Regions from separate parts of the Nocardioides faecalis genome, predicted to be linked through region 1. Evidence: predicted binding sites of a transcription regulator. Region 1 holds the regulator's gene; the other holds the start of a gene.
The links. Region 1 encodes LexA, which represses DNA repair genes until DNA is damaged. Its sites were predicted from a motif close to TCGAACANNTGTTCGA; they were not measured.

Region 1 (6,654 bases):
ACCCTCGGGCTGTGGCAGGGCCTCGACGTACCCGGGGACACCTGCCAGCTGGTGATCATCGACCGGATCCCGTTCCCCCGCCCGGACGACCCGCTGATGAGCGCCCGGTCGAAGGCGGCGGACAAGGCCGGCGGCAACGGGTTCATGCAGGTCTCGGCCACGCACGCGGCGCTGCTGCTGGCCCAGGGGGCGGGCCGGTTGATCCGCACCACCACCGACCGCGGCGTGGTGGCGGTGCTGGACCCGCGACTGGCCACCGCCCGCTACGGCGGGTTCTTGAAGTCGAGCCTGCCGCCGATGTGGCCGACCACGGACCCGCAGCTGGTCCGCAAGGCGCTCGCGCGCCTGGTCAGCGCACCCGAGCGTTGACCTGGATCGGGCGCCGCTTCGAGCTGGCGTTCGCCAGCGTGAGCTCGACCCAGTCCACACCCTTGCCGAAGGAGTAGCTCTTCTTCACCCGGCCGGCCTTGTTGGTGTGGAGCCGCTTGGTGACCGGCTTCTTGCCGGCCCGCTTGATCGTGACCATGGCGTAACCGCCGGCCGTGGCCTTGGGGATGGTGACGTGCACCTTCAGGGTGCGCTTGCCGCCGGTCATCGACTTGAACCGGACCGTGCCCGAGGCCCGCCGGGAGAGCTTGGTGCTCAGCGCGACCCGCTTGCCGGGCTTGATCCGGTAGCCGCGCAGCGTCGGCGCGAGCCGGTAGGCGGCGCCTTCGGAGTAGGAGGTGGCGGGGTAGCGGTTGGCCGCGGCGAACTTGCCGAAGGTGACCCGGAACGAGGAGCCCCGGGCGGCCAGCACCGAGGAGAGGGCGCTCAGGTTGGTCTGGCCGGCCGCACCGGGGCCGCTGTGCGCGGAGCGCTCCCAGATCTGGCGCACGATGTTGGCCATGCCGCCGGTCGCTGCCGGGTAGCGCTCACTGAGGTAGCGGAAGAAGATCCACGAGCCGTAGCGGGCAGCCGAGGCGTTCAGCGGCTGACCGGGCTTGCCGAGCGGGCCGTCGCGGAGGAACTGACGGTTGTCGTTGATGCCGTCGTACACCTCGTCCTCGGCCCAGGTGGCGGTCGCCTCGCGGAACCAGACGGCCTCCGTGGCGTCGTAGGCGACCTGCACGGCGTGGAAGTACTCGTGCGCCACCGTGACCTGCAGGTTCTGCAGGGGGGTGTGCTTGGCGTACTCGCGGTAGTCGTTGTCGAGCACGCAGTAGCTCGACGCGGTGCGCGCGGCGGCGCTGGGGCTGGGCGAGGAGACGCAGTAGCCGTAGTAGCCGCTCGGCATCTGGCCCAGGTAGACGTCGAAGTCGTTCGCGGTCCCGCCCGCGGTGCCGTCGGGCAGCACGGCGCGGTAGCCGGCCGCCCGGTACCGGTCGCGGACGTGGCGCACCGTGTCGAGCACGGTCTCGACGTAGTCGGGGCGTCCGCCGGCCGTGCCGGGGTACAGGCCACCGGGACCGTCGTTCTCGGGCGCGACCGCGTTCGGACCGCTGGTCACGTAGTGCACGCAGACCCCACCGGCGCACACGCGCTGGTCGGTGACCGGGCCGTAGCAGACCAGGTCGATGGTCGCGCAGGTCTTCGTGGGGTCCGTGGGCCGGGCCATGATGTTCTTCGCCTCGGCCGCGCGGTCGTCGCGCAGGTCGTCGGCCACCTCGGCGAGGTCGGTGAGCGCGTTGGTCAGGTCCGGCTTCTCACCGCCCGTCGCCGTCAGGCTCGCCGCGGGGTCGGCGATCAGCTCCTCGACCGTCTCCAGGGCCTGCTCGGCGACCTGCTCGGGGTCGCCCGGGTCGGCGCCGGCGGCGGAGGCTCCGCCCGCGGGCGCCGAGCCGTCGGCCGGCGTGCCCGGGCTCACCGGGTCGGCCTGGGCGCTGACGCCCAGGGCGGTGACGACCAGCAGTGCCGCGACCAGCGAGGTGAGGATGGAGAGGACCAGCCCCGAGAAGGGCGAACGGCCGCGCAGGAGCATCAGGAGTGGTGCCTTCGGTGGGGGACGATGACCCCTCGACCCTACGGCACCACCGCCGGATCTCAGACCCGACGCAGGACCGCGGTCACCTTGCCGAGGATCGTGGCGTTGGTGCCGTCGATCGGCTCGAACGCCGGGTTGTGCGGCAGCAGCCAGACCTGGCCGTCCTTGCGCTGGAACGTCTTGACGGTGGCCTCGCCGTCGATCATCGCGGCGACGATCTCGCCGTTCTCCGCGGACGGCTGCTGGCGGATCACCACGTAGTCGCCGTCGCAGATCGCGGCCTCGATCATCGACTCCCCGCTGACCTCGAGCAGGAAGAGCTGTCCGTCGCCGACCAGCTGGCGCGGCAGCGGGAAGACGTCCTCCACCCGCTCCTCGGCCAGGATCGGGCCGCCGGCGGCGATCCGGCCCACGACCGGCACGTTGCGGGGGGCGGGCGCGGCGTCGCCGATGCCCGTCTCGTCGTACGACGTCTCCTCGGCGGCACCCATCGCGCGGCGGGCCTTGAGCACCTCGGGCAGGAAAACCTCGAGCGCGCGGGGCCGGTTCGGGTCCCGCTTGAGGTAGCCCTTCTCCTCCAGGGAGCGCAGCTGGTGGGCGACGCTGGACGTGCTGGTCAGGCCCACGGCCTGGCCGATCTCCCGCATGCTCGGCGGGTAGCCGCGCTTCTCGATGCTGTCCTTGATGTGGGCCAGGACCCGCAGCTGGCGCGGCGTGAGTCCCGAGGAGTCGGGCGGGCCGTCCGGCAGCTCCGTGACGGTGCGGTCCTTGCTCTGTGCCATGGGATCGGCCTCCAGTTCGCGCGGCGGTGTCGCTGCCGGGGAGCCCGGCGTGGTGGCACCGACGCTAACGGAACCGGGCGCCCCGCATCAAACATCTGTTCGAACAGGCGTGTCGGCGGCACGAGCGCGGGGTGTTCGAACATCTTGTCGAACAAACCCTGGACTTGTTCGAACATGTGATCTAGTCTCGTACACATGTTCGATCGAACCTCTGATCGAACACTTCCGTCGGACGGTCCTCCTAGAACTGAGGCTCGCCCACTTCCCCCGGAGGTCCAGATGAGCACTGCCACCATTGCCCCGTTCCACACCGAGACCCGCGTGCTGCCCGCGGTTCGCCAGGCCCGCGCCGGCCAGGTCCGCACCGGCTCGACTGTCCGGCTGACGCGCCGAGGGCGGGTCGTCGTCCTGGCGCTGGCGCTGGTGGTGATCGGATTCGTCGCGGTGCTCGTCGCCGCCGGTTCGGTGGCCACCTGGGCGCAGGGCGACCCCGCCGCCGTCGAGGTCGTCACGGTCGCGCCGGGGGAGACCCTGTGGGCGATCGCCAGCGACGTGGCGGCCGAGACCGGCACCGACGTCCGCTCCGCGATGCAGGACATCCAGCAGCTCAACACGCTGTCGTCGAGCGTGGTCTACGCCGGCCAGGAGCTCCGCATCCCGACCCGTTGAGCGGGCCGCACAGACTCTCCGCCGCCTCGACCCCGGCGGAGCAGGGGAAGACGAAGGGCGGGACCCGTTGCCGGGTCCCGCCCTTCGCGCTCACCGAGCGGCGCGCTTGCCGCCCTTGGGTGCGTTCGGGTCCCGCTTGGGCTTGGACTCGGGGGCGCTGGCGATGCCGAGCGCGCGCGCGAGCCGCGCGGCGAGCATGAAGGCGAGGAAGAGGCAGGCCATGGCGGCAAGGGCGCACGCGATGAGCAGCAGCCAGGAGCTGGCCCTGCCGTCCTGGCGGGCGTCGGCGCCGAAGCCGATGGCGGTGAACACGAGGAATCCCCAGCCGACCACCGCAGCGGTGATGGCGACGGCCATCAGGGCCAGGTCCGGGCGGAACTGCGCCCGCTCGCGGCTGCCCGCCCGCTTGCCTGCCCGCTTCCCCCCAGCCACGCCCGCCATTGTGTCCGATCGGCGGCCCCGGGGCCGGCCAACCCGCCGAGCCCGTGCCGCGGGCCGTCCGCGAGGCCGCTGTGAGCCGGGCCTTTGGCCCGTCGGTGGATGCCGCGCGGCCTGTGACCTGCGTAAACGTGGCGGCGGGTAAAAACTGCGCCGCAGAGGCGGCTGAGCACTTGCACGCCGTGGCGCACACGGCGTACGGTTACCACAACATCTAGTAGTTACAAGGATGTAGTTCTCCACATCTAGTCCACAGGATGGATCGTGGAGTCCACAGGATTTGACGCGTTCTGCACAGGCGGTCCCGCTGCCGTCCACAGGTGCACCCCCGGGGAGGAGGACCTTATGCACTGCCCATTCTGCAAGCACACCGACACGAAGGTCCTCGACTCGCGCGTCGCCGACGACGGCTGCTCGATCCGCCGCCGCCGGATGTGCCAGGACTGCGAGAAGCGGTTCACCACGGTCGAGGCGATGCAGCTGACCGTGCTCAAGCGCTCCGGCGCCACGGAGCCGTTCACCCGCTCCAAAGCCATCGCCGGCGTCCGCAAGGCGTGCAAGGGCCGCCCGGTCGACGAGGACGACCTCGCCCGGCTCGGCCAGGACGTCGAGGACCAGCTCCGGCTGGGCGGCAGCCCCGAGATCGCCGCCCACGAGGTCGGCCTGGCCATCCTGGCGCCGTTGCGGCGCCTCGACGAGGTCGCCTACCTGCGCTTCGCCTCCGTCTACCGCGGCTTCGACTCCGCCGCCGACTTCGAGAACGAGATCGCCATGCTGCGCGCCGAGCGCCAGCTGCAGTCCGAATCCGCTCACCCGGCCCCCGCGGGCTGACCACAGACTCCCGGCAGGTGGTGGGGAAGCCGCCTGCCGGGGCACCACGTTGCAGCAAGAGCACGACACCGCTCAGCACGACACAGCACCACCACTCGCCGCACCACACATGCACGGACACCAGGGAGAACACACAGCGATGACCGAGACGGCCAGCAACCCCACCGAGACGCGCCGCGGCGCCGGCAAGGGCCTGAAGATCGAGCGGGTGTTCAGCACCGAGGGCGTGCACCCCTACGACGAGATCAACTGGGAGCGGCGCGACGTCGTCCAGACCAACTGGAAGACCGGCGAGACCGTCTTCGAGCAGCTGGGTGTGGAGTTCCCCGACTTCTGGTCGCTCAACGCCTCCACCATCGTCACCACGAAGTACTTCCGCGGCGCCGTCGGCTCCCCGGAGCGCGAGACCGGGCTGCGCCAGCTGGTGGACCGGGTCGTGAAGACCTACACCAAGGCCGGCATCGAGAACGGCTACTTCGCGTCCGCGGCGGACGCCGAGGTCTTCGAGCACGAGCTGACCTGGCTTCTGGTGCACCAGTACTTCTCGTTCAACTCCCCGGTGTGGTTCAACGTCGGCACCGCCTCCCCGCAGCAGGTCTCGGCGTGCTTCATCCTCTCGGTCGACGACTCGATGGACTCGATCCTGAACTGGTACAAGGAGGAGGGCTTCATCTTCAAGGGCGGCTCCGGCGCCGGCCTGAACCTCTCCCGCATCCGCTCCTCCAAGGAGCTGCTCTCCTCCGGCGGCACCGCCTCGGGCCCGGTCTCGTTCATGCGCGGCGCCGACGCCTCCGCGGGCACCATCAAGTCCGGTGGCGCCACGCGGCGCGCGGCGAAGATGGTCGTCCTCGACGTCGACCACCCCGACATCGAGGAGTTCGTCGAGACGAAGTGGCGCGAGGAGGACAAGATCCGCGCCCTGCGTGACGCCGGCTTCGACATGGACCTGGGCGGCAAGGACATCACGTCCGTGCAGTACCAGAACGCCAACAACTCGGTGCGCGTCAACGACGAGTTCATGCGCGCGGTCGAGGAGGGTCGCGAGTTCGGCCTGCGCTCGCGCAAGGACGGCTCGGTCATCGAGACCGTCGACGCCCGCTCGCTGTTCCGCAAGATCAGCGAGGCCGCCTGGGCCTGCGCCGACCCCGGCCTGCAGTACGACGACACGATCAACGACTGGCACACCAACCCCGAGACCGGCCGGATCACCGCGTCCAACCCGTGCTCGGAGTACATGTCGCTGGACAACTCCTCGTGCAACCTGGCGTCGCTGAACCTGATGAAGTTCCTGCGCGAGGACGACACCTTCGACGCCGCGCTGTTCACCCGCGCCGTCGAGCTGATCATCACCGCGATGGACATCTCCATCTGCTTCGCCGACTTCCCGACCGAGCCGATCGGTGCGACCACCCGCGACTACCGCCAGCTCGGCATCGGCTACGCCAACCTCGGCGCGCTGCTGATGGCGATGGGCCTGGGCTACGACTCCGAGGGCGGTCGCGCAATGGCGGCCACCATCACCTCGCTGATGACCGGCACGTCGTACCGCCGCTCGGCGGAGTTGGCCGACGTCGTCGGCCCGTACGCCGGCTACGCCCGCAACGCCGAGGCGCACCAGCGGGTCATGCGCAAGCACCAGGCCGCCAACGACGCGGTCCGTCCGCTGCACCTCAACGACACCGCCGTGCACAAGGCGGCCACCGACGAGTGGGCGAAGGTCGTCGAGCTGGGCAAGACCAACGGCTTCCGCAACGCGCAGGCCTCGGTGCTCGCGCCCACCGGAACCATCGGCTTCATGATGGACTGCGACACCACCGGCATCGAGCCCGACTTCTCCCTGGTGAAGTTCAAGAAGCTCGTCGGCGGCGGCTCGATGCAGATCGTCAACCAGACGGTGCCGCGGGCGCTGAAGAAGCTCGGCTACGACGCCGAGAAGATCGAGGCGATCGTCGACTACATCGGCGAGCACGG
Region 2 (6,654 bases), 810 kb from region 1:
CCTCCGAACCCGGCGCTGTTGCGTGCGGGTCGTCGGTCAGGCGTACGTCTCGACAGCCGTAGTCGTCGACGACCACCCCGGTCTGGTCGCCGCCGTGGCTGTACACGATCATCCACCGTGCGCCCAGGTCAGCGGTGCAGGCACGGTTGCGGTCGGCAGGGGCCAGGTCGTCAAGGGCCGTCTTGAGGGCGGGTAGGTCCCCGGCGGGAACGGGTTCGGGGTCGCCCTTGCGCGTCCACCCGAAGACAGCACCGCCGTCGGCGGTCGTGCCAGCGTCGAAGGGCCAGTACTGACACACCCACGCCTCCTCGGGCGCGAGGAGGTCCGGGCGCTCGTCCGCCGGCTCATCGGCCCCGAAGCCGTGCCCGGAAGGGTCATCGCCCGTGGGCAGCTCCTCTGGGCAGGGGCGCTTCCCGGCGTCGGCGAGCTCACTGGATGGCACCACGGGGCTGGCAGTGGTGGGGGCGTTGCCGCATCCGGCGAGGAAGACGGCTCCGGGGGCCAGGCTCAGCAGCAGGGCGCCGCGACCTGCCCGGCGAACGGCGCGCGGTCGGATGCTGCCAGTGGGGGCAGGGCTCATCGTGAACGTCGGCATGGTCATCAGACGGTCTCACAGCCTTCGGGGTTCCACAGCCAGTGCAGCTACCGAGTCACCACAGGCAGTCGGACCAGAGATCCTGGCACCGTGGCCCGGCCGGGCTAGAACCGTCGGTGGAACCTGAGGTCACCGGTGGGCAGGAGGTTCATCGCGTAGGTGGGGTGGGCGCGGGTCGTGGGCGCGGTGGTGCTGTCGCGCTCAACCTGGCCGAGGCAGGGCACACTGTCGCTTGGTGAACCGGTAGTCGCCGTTGGGCAGGAGGGTCATCTCGTAGCTGGGATCGTGGGCGCGGAGGTGGTCCTGTTTGCAGAAACAGACGGCGTCTTTGAGGTCGGTGCGACCGCCTTGGGACCAGGGTCTGAGGTGGTGGGCCTCGGTCCACGCCGCGGTGATGGTGCAGCCCTCAGCCCGGCATCGTCGATCGCGGACCTTCATCGCCTTGCGTTGGGGCTTGGTGAACAACCGCTTCGCGCGGCCCTGGTCGAGGAGCTCGGAGTCCCCGCCGTACACCTGCGGGATGATCGCCGCCTGGCAGGCGAGGCGCCGGGCTTCGCCGGCGGAGATCGGGTCGGCGCCACCGCCGGTGATCGCGATCGCGGTGGCGAGGTCGGTCAGCAGCTGCTCGTGGGACAGGGCCACGATCACCGTGGTGGCATCGCCGCCGTGCTCGGGGAGCTGGTCGGGGTCGAGGAGCTCGAGCAGTGCTTCGAAGGCGTGGGCGTTGGCTCGGTGCCGGGGGATGGCGGTGGTCGAGCCTGTCGAGACCCCGCCGGTCCCGCCGTTCTTGCGGGGTGAGGTGTAGGCGTCGAGATAGGTCCGCAGCCGGTTCGCCACGGTCGTCGGCAGCACTCCGGAGAGTCGGGTGCGGCCGTCGCCGAGGTCCCGCAGGCTCAGCGTCGCCCTCTCGCGGGCGTGCCGTTCCTCGTCCTGAAGCTTCTTGCCCTCTTCGGCGTCGGCGACCTCGGGCGCGACGACGTCGAGGATCCGGCGTGCCAGCCGGCGGAGGTCCTTGGGACCGAACTCGTCGCAGTACCCGACCAGGGTCACCTCTGCCCCGGCGACGGTCTCCGGGGCCAGCTCGGTGGGCAGCTCGTCGAGCCCGAGGGTGATCACCCTCGCCTGCGCCGCGGACACATGGCCGTCCCGCATCCCGGCAGCGACCACGGTCCGGGTCTCGAGCGCCTTGGCGAGCCGCCAGTCGGCCCGTGCCGTTTGTGGGTCGGTGTGGGTGGTGTGGGCGATCCAGGCGCCGGCGTCGCGGGCACCGTGCATCGCCGCGACATCATCGGCCGAGGCGAGCAACCGCAGCCTCAGCTCGGCGACCTGGGCCTCGATGTGCGTCAGCTCGACCAGCGCCGTCTCCTTGTCGGAGGTCGCCATGAACAACGGCTCAACGTCCGCCACCTCGCCCAGGACCCGACGCATCTGCCCGGCAGCCTGGAGCACGGGATGGCGGGTGAGAACACCAGCGGTCACTGCGATCGACCTCCCCGAGACGGTGGGTCACGCGTCGAGCGGGAGCGCTCGACCTACGGTCGATCCTACCATTAATCGAACAAGTGTTCTAGTGCGAAGCTGGCGGATTCTCACTGGAGCTCGCGGTGTGTGATGTCTCAGGGGCATCGGTGACAGTTCTGCATCGGGACATCGGTGACGCTCTGAATCATCTTGGTGGTGACACTTCAGCCGCGAGGCTGCGGCGGCGGCTGCCCAGGAACCCATCGATCCGCGTGTCCGTCTCGCGATCTCACCGTGGCTCGACGATGCGCGCGGGCGACAACGGCCGAGCGCTGAACCCCTCACGCTTGGGTGTGCTCGGCCAGTTCGTGGCGCACCTGATGACGCTGTACCGCCACCGCGAGCCGCGACGTCGATAGCCTCCGCGCGTCGCTAGGTGGCCCTTCGCGTTCAGGTCGACGGCGAGTGTGTCGGTCGCCATGTCTGACGCGGTGCGAAGCCCGAGCGACGCAGCCAGTGCTCCGTGTAGAGGATTCGATGCGGAGTGATGACCGTGAGCGGATCCTGCGGCGGGTCGTCGAGGGAGCGTCCTCGCTCCACGTGGTCCGACTGCCAGCGGAATGCCTCCCAGTAGGCGGCGGCTTCCGGCTCCTCGCGCTCGATGGTGCTGGCGGTGCCGAACAGCTGCGCTCCTCGACTGCTTGCTTGGCCGACCAGCGGCGCGAAGATGCCTGCGGACACGCGGGGGTCTCGCTGGAGGTTGCGCGACTTCACCGAGGCATTCCAGCTGGTGTAGAAGATCTCGAACCCGAGGCTGTAGTACCGCACCGGCGTTGCGGCCGGCGAGCCCTCCGAGTTGGTCGTGGCGATGACGGCCATGTTCTGCGCCGACAGCAGGTTCAGGATCCGCTCTTCCAGCTGGTCGCGAGGGAGTCCCTGCTGCGGCGTCGGCCCCGCAAGCTAAGGGTTGGTCAGTGGCATGCGGCAGTCTCCCACGGTGGTGCGCAGTGGGTGTTGACGCGCTCAGACCAGTCGCGGCGGGAAGCCGCCGGTCGCGACGGGGCCCCAGGCGGTCGGGGTGATCCGCAGCAGGGACTTGCCCTGCTCGACCATCGCGGCGCGGTACTCGTCCCAGTCGGAGTGCTCGCCGGCGATGTTGCGGAAGTACTCCACGAACGCGTCCAGCGCCGCCTCGTCCCGGTTGCCCTCGTCGTCGGAGGCGTCCAGCACCTCGCAGGTGCCGGAGACCTGCACCCACGGGCCGTCCCACTCGTCGGAGACGACGACCACGTCCACCTGGGGGTCACGGCGTGCGTTGCGGGTCTTGGCGCGCTCGGGGTAGGTCGCGATCACCAGCCGGCCGCTGTCGTCGACGCCGCCGGTGACCGGCGAGGCTTGCGGGCTGCCGTCGGCGCGTCGGGTGATCAGCAGGAACCGGTGCCGCGGGCGGACGAAGTCCAGCAGGGCGTCGCGGTCGACGTCGGTGTTGGTGGCGATGTTGCGGGCCATGGGGGTGTCCGTTCAGTCGAGGAAGAGGTCGGGGGTCAGCGGGATCTGCCGCACCCGGCGGCCGGTGGCGTGGAAGGTGGCGTTCGCGACCGCCGCGGCGGTGCCCACGATGCCGATCTCGCCGATGCCGCGCGAGCCCATCGGGGTGAGCAGCGTGTCGTCCTCCTCCAGCCACTCCACCTCCAGCTCACGCACGTCGGCGTTGGTCGCCACGTGGTAGGTCGCGAGGTCCTGGGTGACGAAGTGACCGAACCGCGGATCACGCCAGGACTCCTCGAACAGCGCAGCGGACAGGCCCATCACCAGCCCGCCGAGGAGCTGGGAGCGCGCCGTCGTCGGGTTGATCACCCGGCCCACCGAGTAGACCCCCAGCATCCGCGGCACCCGGATCTCCCCGGTCAGCCGGTGCACCCGCGCCTCACAGAAGACCGCACCGAAGGAGTGCATGGCGTGCGTCTTCGCGCCCGGCGCGTCCGCCGCCGCGGCGGTCGTCTCCACGCCGGGCGAGGGAGCGTCGCCGTGGTCGGCGCGGAACAGCTGGGCCGCCGCCACGATCGCCGAGCCCCACGAGCTGGTGCCCGAGGAGCCACCGGCCACGCTCGCGCTCGGCAGCAGCGTGTCCGCGATCTCCAGCTCCACCGACTCCACCGCGACGCCCAACGCGTCCGCGGCGATCTGCGCCAGCACGGTCCGGGCGCCGGTGCCGATGTCCACGGCCCCGATCGCCACCGCGTATCGCCCGCCCTCCAGCGCGCGCACCCGCGCCCGGTTGCCGGGCGAGCGCATGGCCGGGTACGTCGCCGAGGCCACCCCCAGGCCGACCCACCAGTCGCCGTCCAGCGTCGCCCGCGGCGCCTCGGCGCGCTCGGACCAGCCGAACCGCTCCGCGCCCCGGTCGAAGCACTCCATCAGCCGCCGTTCGTTGAACGCCAGGCCGGTCTCCGGGTCGGTCGCGGTGTCGTTGCGGCGTCGTACCTCGATCGGGTCCATGCCGGTGGCGACGGCGAGCTCGTCCATGGCGACCTCCTGGGCGTACATGCCCGGCATCTCGCCGGGCGCGCGCATCCAGGACGGCACCGTCACGTCGAGCTGCGCCAGCCGGTGGCTGGTACGACGCGCAGGGGCGGCGTACATCATCCGACTCGGTGAGGCGGTCTGCTCGGCGAACTCACGGATCCGCGACGTCTGTTCGGCCACCCGGTGCTCCAGCGCCGTCAGCGCACCGTCGGCCCGCGCGCCCAGCGTCACGTGCGAGATGGTGGCCGTGCGGTAGCCGGTCATGCCGAACATCTGCTGCCGGGTCACCGCCAGCCTCACGGCGCGGCCCGGCACCGTGCGCGCGGCGAGCGCCGCCGCCATCTCGTGGCTGTGCGCCTCGCCCTTGCTGCCGAACCCGCCGCCGACGTACGGCGCAACTACCCGCACCTGCTCCGGTGTCAGCCCGAGCATCGGCGCCAGCGTCGAGACCACGCCGTGCACGCCCTGGGTGGAGTCGTGCAACGTCAGCACCACCGGATCAGCGTCCCCCTCGGCGGAGTCCTCGGCGGACTTCTCAGCGGGGTCGGCCCACCGGGCGACCAGGGCGTGCGGCTCCAACGGGTTGTTCGACTCGTACGCGGTCCGGTAGGTCTCGGCGACGCGGACGTCGGCTGCGGACAGTGCGGCGTCGACGTCGCCCTCGGTGGTGTCGGTCGGCATCGCCGGGTTCACCTGCTCGGGCCGGTAGGTCGCGTTGTCCTCGCGCAGCTCCGCCTCGTGCTCGGCGACCTCGTAGTCGACGTGCACCAGCGCGGCGCCTTCGCGGGCGGCCTCGGAGGTCTCGGCGAGCACCACCGCCACCACCTGGCCGCGGTAGCCGACCCAGGCGTCCTGCAGGATCGCCAGCTCCTTGTTGTCGGTCTGCGCCAACCGCGGGGCGTTGGTGTGGTCGATGACCGACACCACGCCGGGGTGGGCGAGCGCCGCGGCGGGGTCGATGCTGGTGATCCGGCCCCGCGCCACCCGGGAGAGCACCAGCCAGGCGTGCAGCGCGTCGGGCGGTGCGTGCTCGACCGCGTAGCGCGCCCGGCCTGTCACCTTCTCCACGCCGTCGGCCCGCACGCTCGCCGTGCCGATCGCACGCTGGTGCACCGGGGTGGTCCGGACCTCCACGGGCTCGCTCATCGCGCCCCTCCTTCCCGCACCAGGTGGAGCAGGGCGGCCACGGTGGCGTTGCGCACCATCGCCGGCTTGTACGCCGTCTGCTCGTCCACCTCGGCGCTGGCCAGCTCGACGTCCGCGGCGGCGCGCACCGTCTCCTCGTCCGGCACCCGGCCGCGCAGCAGCTCCTCGGCGCGGCTCGCCCGCCACGGCTTGTGCGCCGCCCCGCCCCACGCGATCCGCACGTCGGTGACGGTGCCGTCCTCGGCCAGCTCCAGGCCGGCGGCGACCGAGACCAGCGCGAAGGCGTACGACGCCCGGTCGCGCACCTTGAGGTAGTGCGAGCGCCGAGCGGCGGGGGAGTCGGTCAGCTCGACGGCGGTGACGAGCTCACCGTGGCGCAGCGTGGTGTCGTCCTGCGGACGGTCCCCGGGCAGTCGGTGCAGCTCGGCGAACGGCACCCGGTGCTCCCCGTCGGCGCCCAGCATCACGACCTCGGCGTCGAGGGCAGCGAGCGCGACCGCCAGGTCGGAGGGGTGCACCGTGACGCAGTCCGGGCTCGCGCCGAGGATCGCGTTGTAGCGGCCGTAGCCGCCGATCGCGGAGCAGCCGGAGCCCGGCTCCCGCTTGTTGCACGGCGTCGTGACGTCGGTGAAGTAGACGCAGCGGGTGCGCTGCAGCAGGTTGCCCGCCGTGGTGGCCTGGTTGCGGATCTGCCCCGAGGCGCCGGACAGCAGCGCCCGCACCACGACCGGGAAGCGTTCGCGGACCCGCGGGTCGGCGGCCAGGTCGCTGTTGCGCACGTTCGCGCCGACCCGCAGCCCGGCCGGGCCACCGTCGCCGTCGGCACCGGCGGGGGAGGCGAGCTCCGCGACGGCGTCCAGCCCCAGGCGTCGTACGTCGACCAGGGCGGCCGGGCGCGCGACCCCGAGCTTGAGGTGGTCCACGAG

Region 2: a site for LexA is predicted at 2,150-2,165, ahead of KG111_RS06885 (HNH endonuclease signature motif containing protein). Genes of this name have one in related genera too.

The regions. Positions count from the first base shown of each region.
Region 1 covers NZ_CP074406.1:690,081-696,734, forward strand. The annotation lists gene KG111_RS03200 (ATP-dependent DNA helicase) at 1-369, shown strand, start outside; gene KG111_RS03205 (MXAN_6640 family putative metalloprotease) at 350-1,960, opposite strand; gene lexA (transcriptional repressor LexA) at 2,023-2,745, opposite strand; gene KG111_RS03215 (LysM peptidoglycan-binding domain-containing protein) at 3,025-3,414, shown strand; gene KG111_RS03220 (hypothetical protein) at 3,505-3,846, opposite strand; gene nrdR (transcriptional regulator NrdR) at 4,198-4,683, shown strand; gene KG111_RS03230 (vitamin B12-dependent ribonucleotide reductase) at 4,823-6,654, shown strand, end outside.
Region 2 covers NZ_CP074406.1:1,495,188-1,501,841, forward strand. The annotation lists gene KG111_RS06880 (hypothetical protein) at 1-601, opposite strand, end outside; gene KG111_RS06885 (HNH endonuclease signature motif containing protein) at 797-1,978, opposite strand; gene KG111_RS06890 (pyridoxamine 5'-phosphate oxidase family protein) at 2,507-2,974, opposite strand; gene KG111_RS06895 (PPOX class F420-dependent oxidoreductase) at 3,080-3,565, opposite strand; gene KG111_RS06900 (xanthine dehydrogenase family protein molybdopterin-binding subunit) at 3,578-5,728, opposite strand; gene KG111_RS06905 (FAD binding domain-containing protein) at 5,725-6,654, opposite strand, start outside.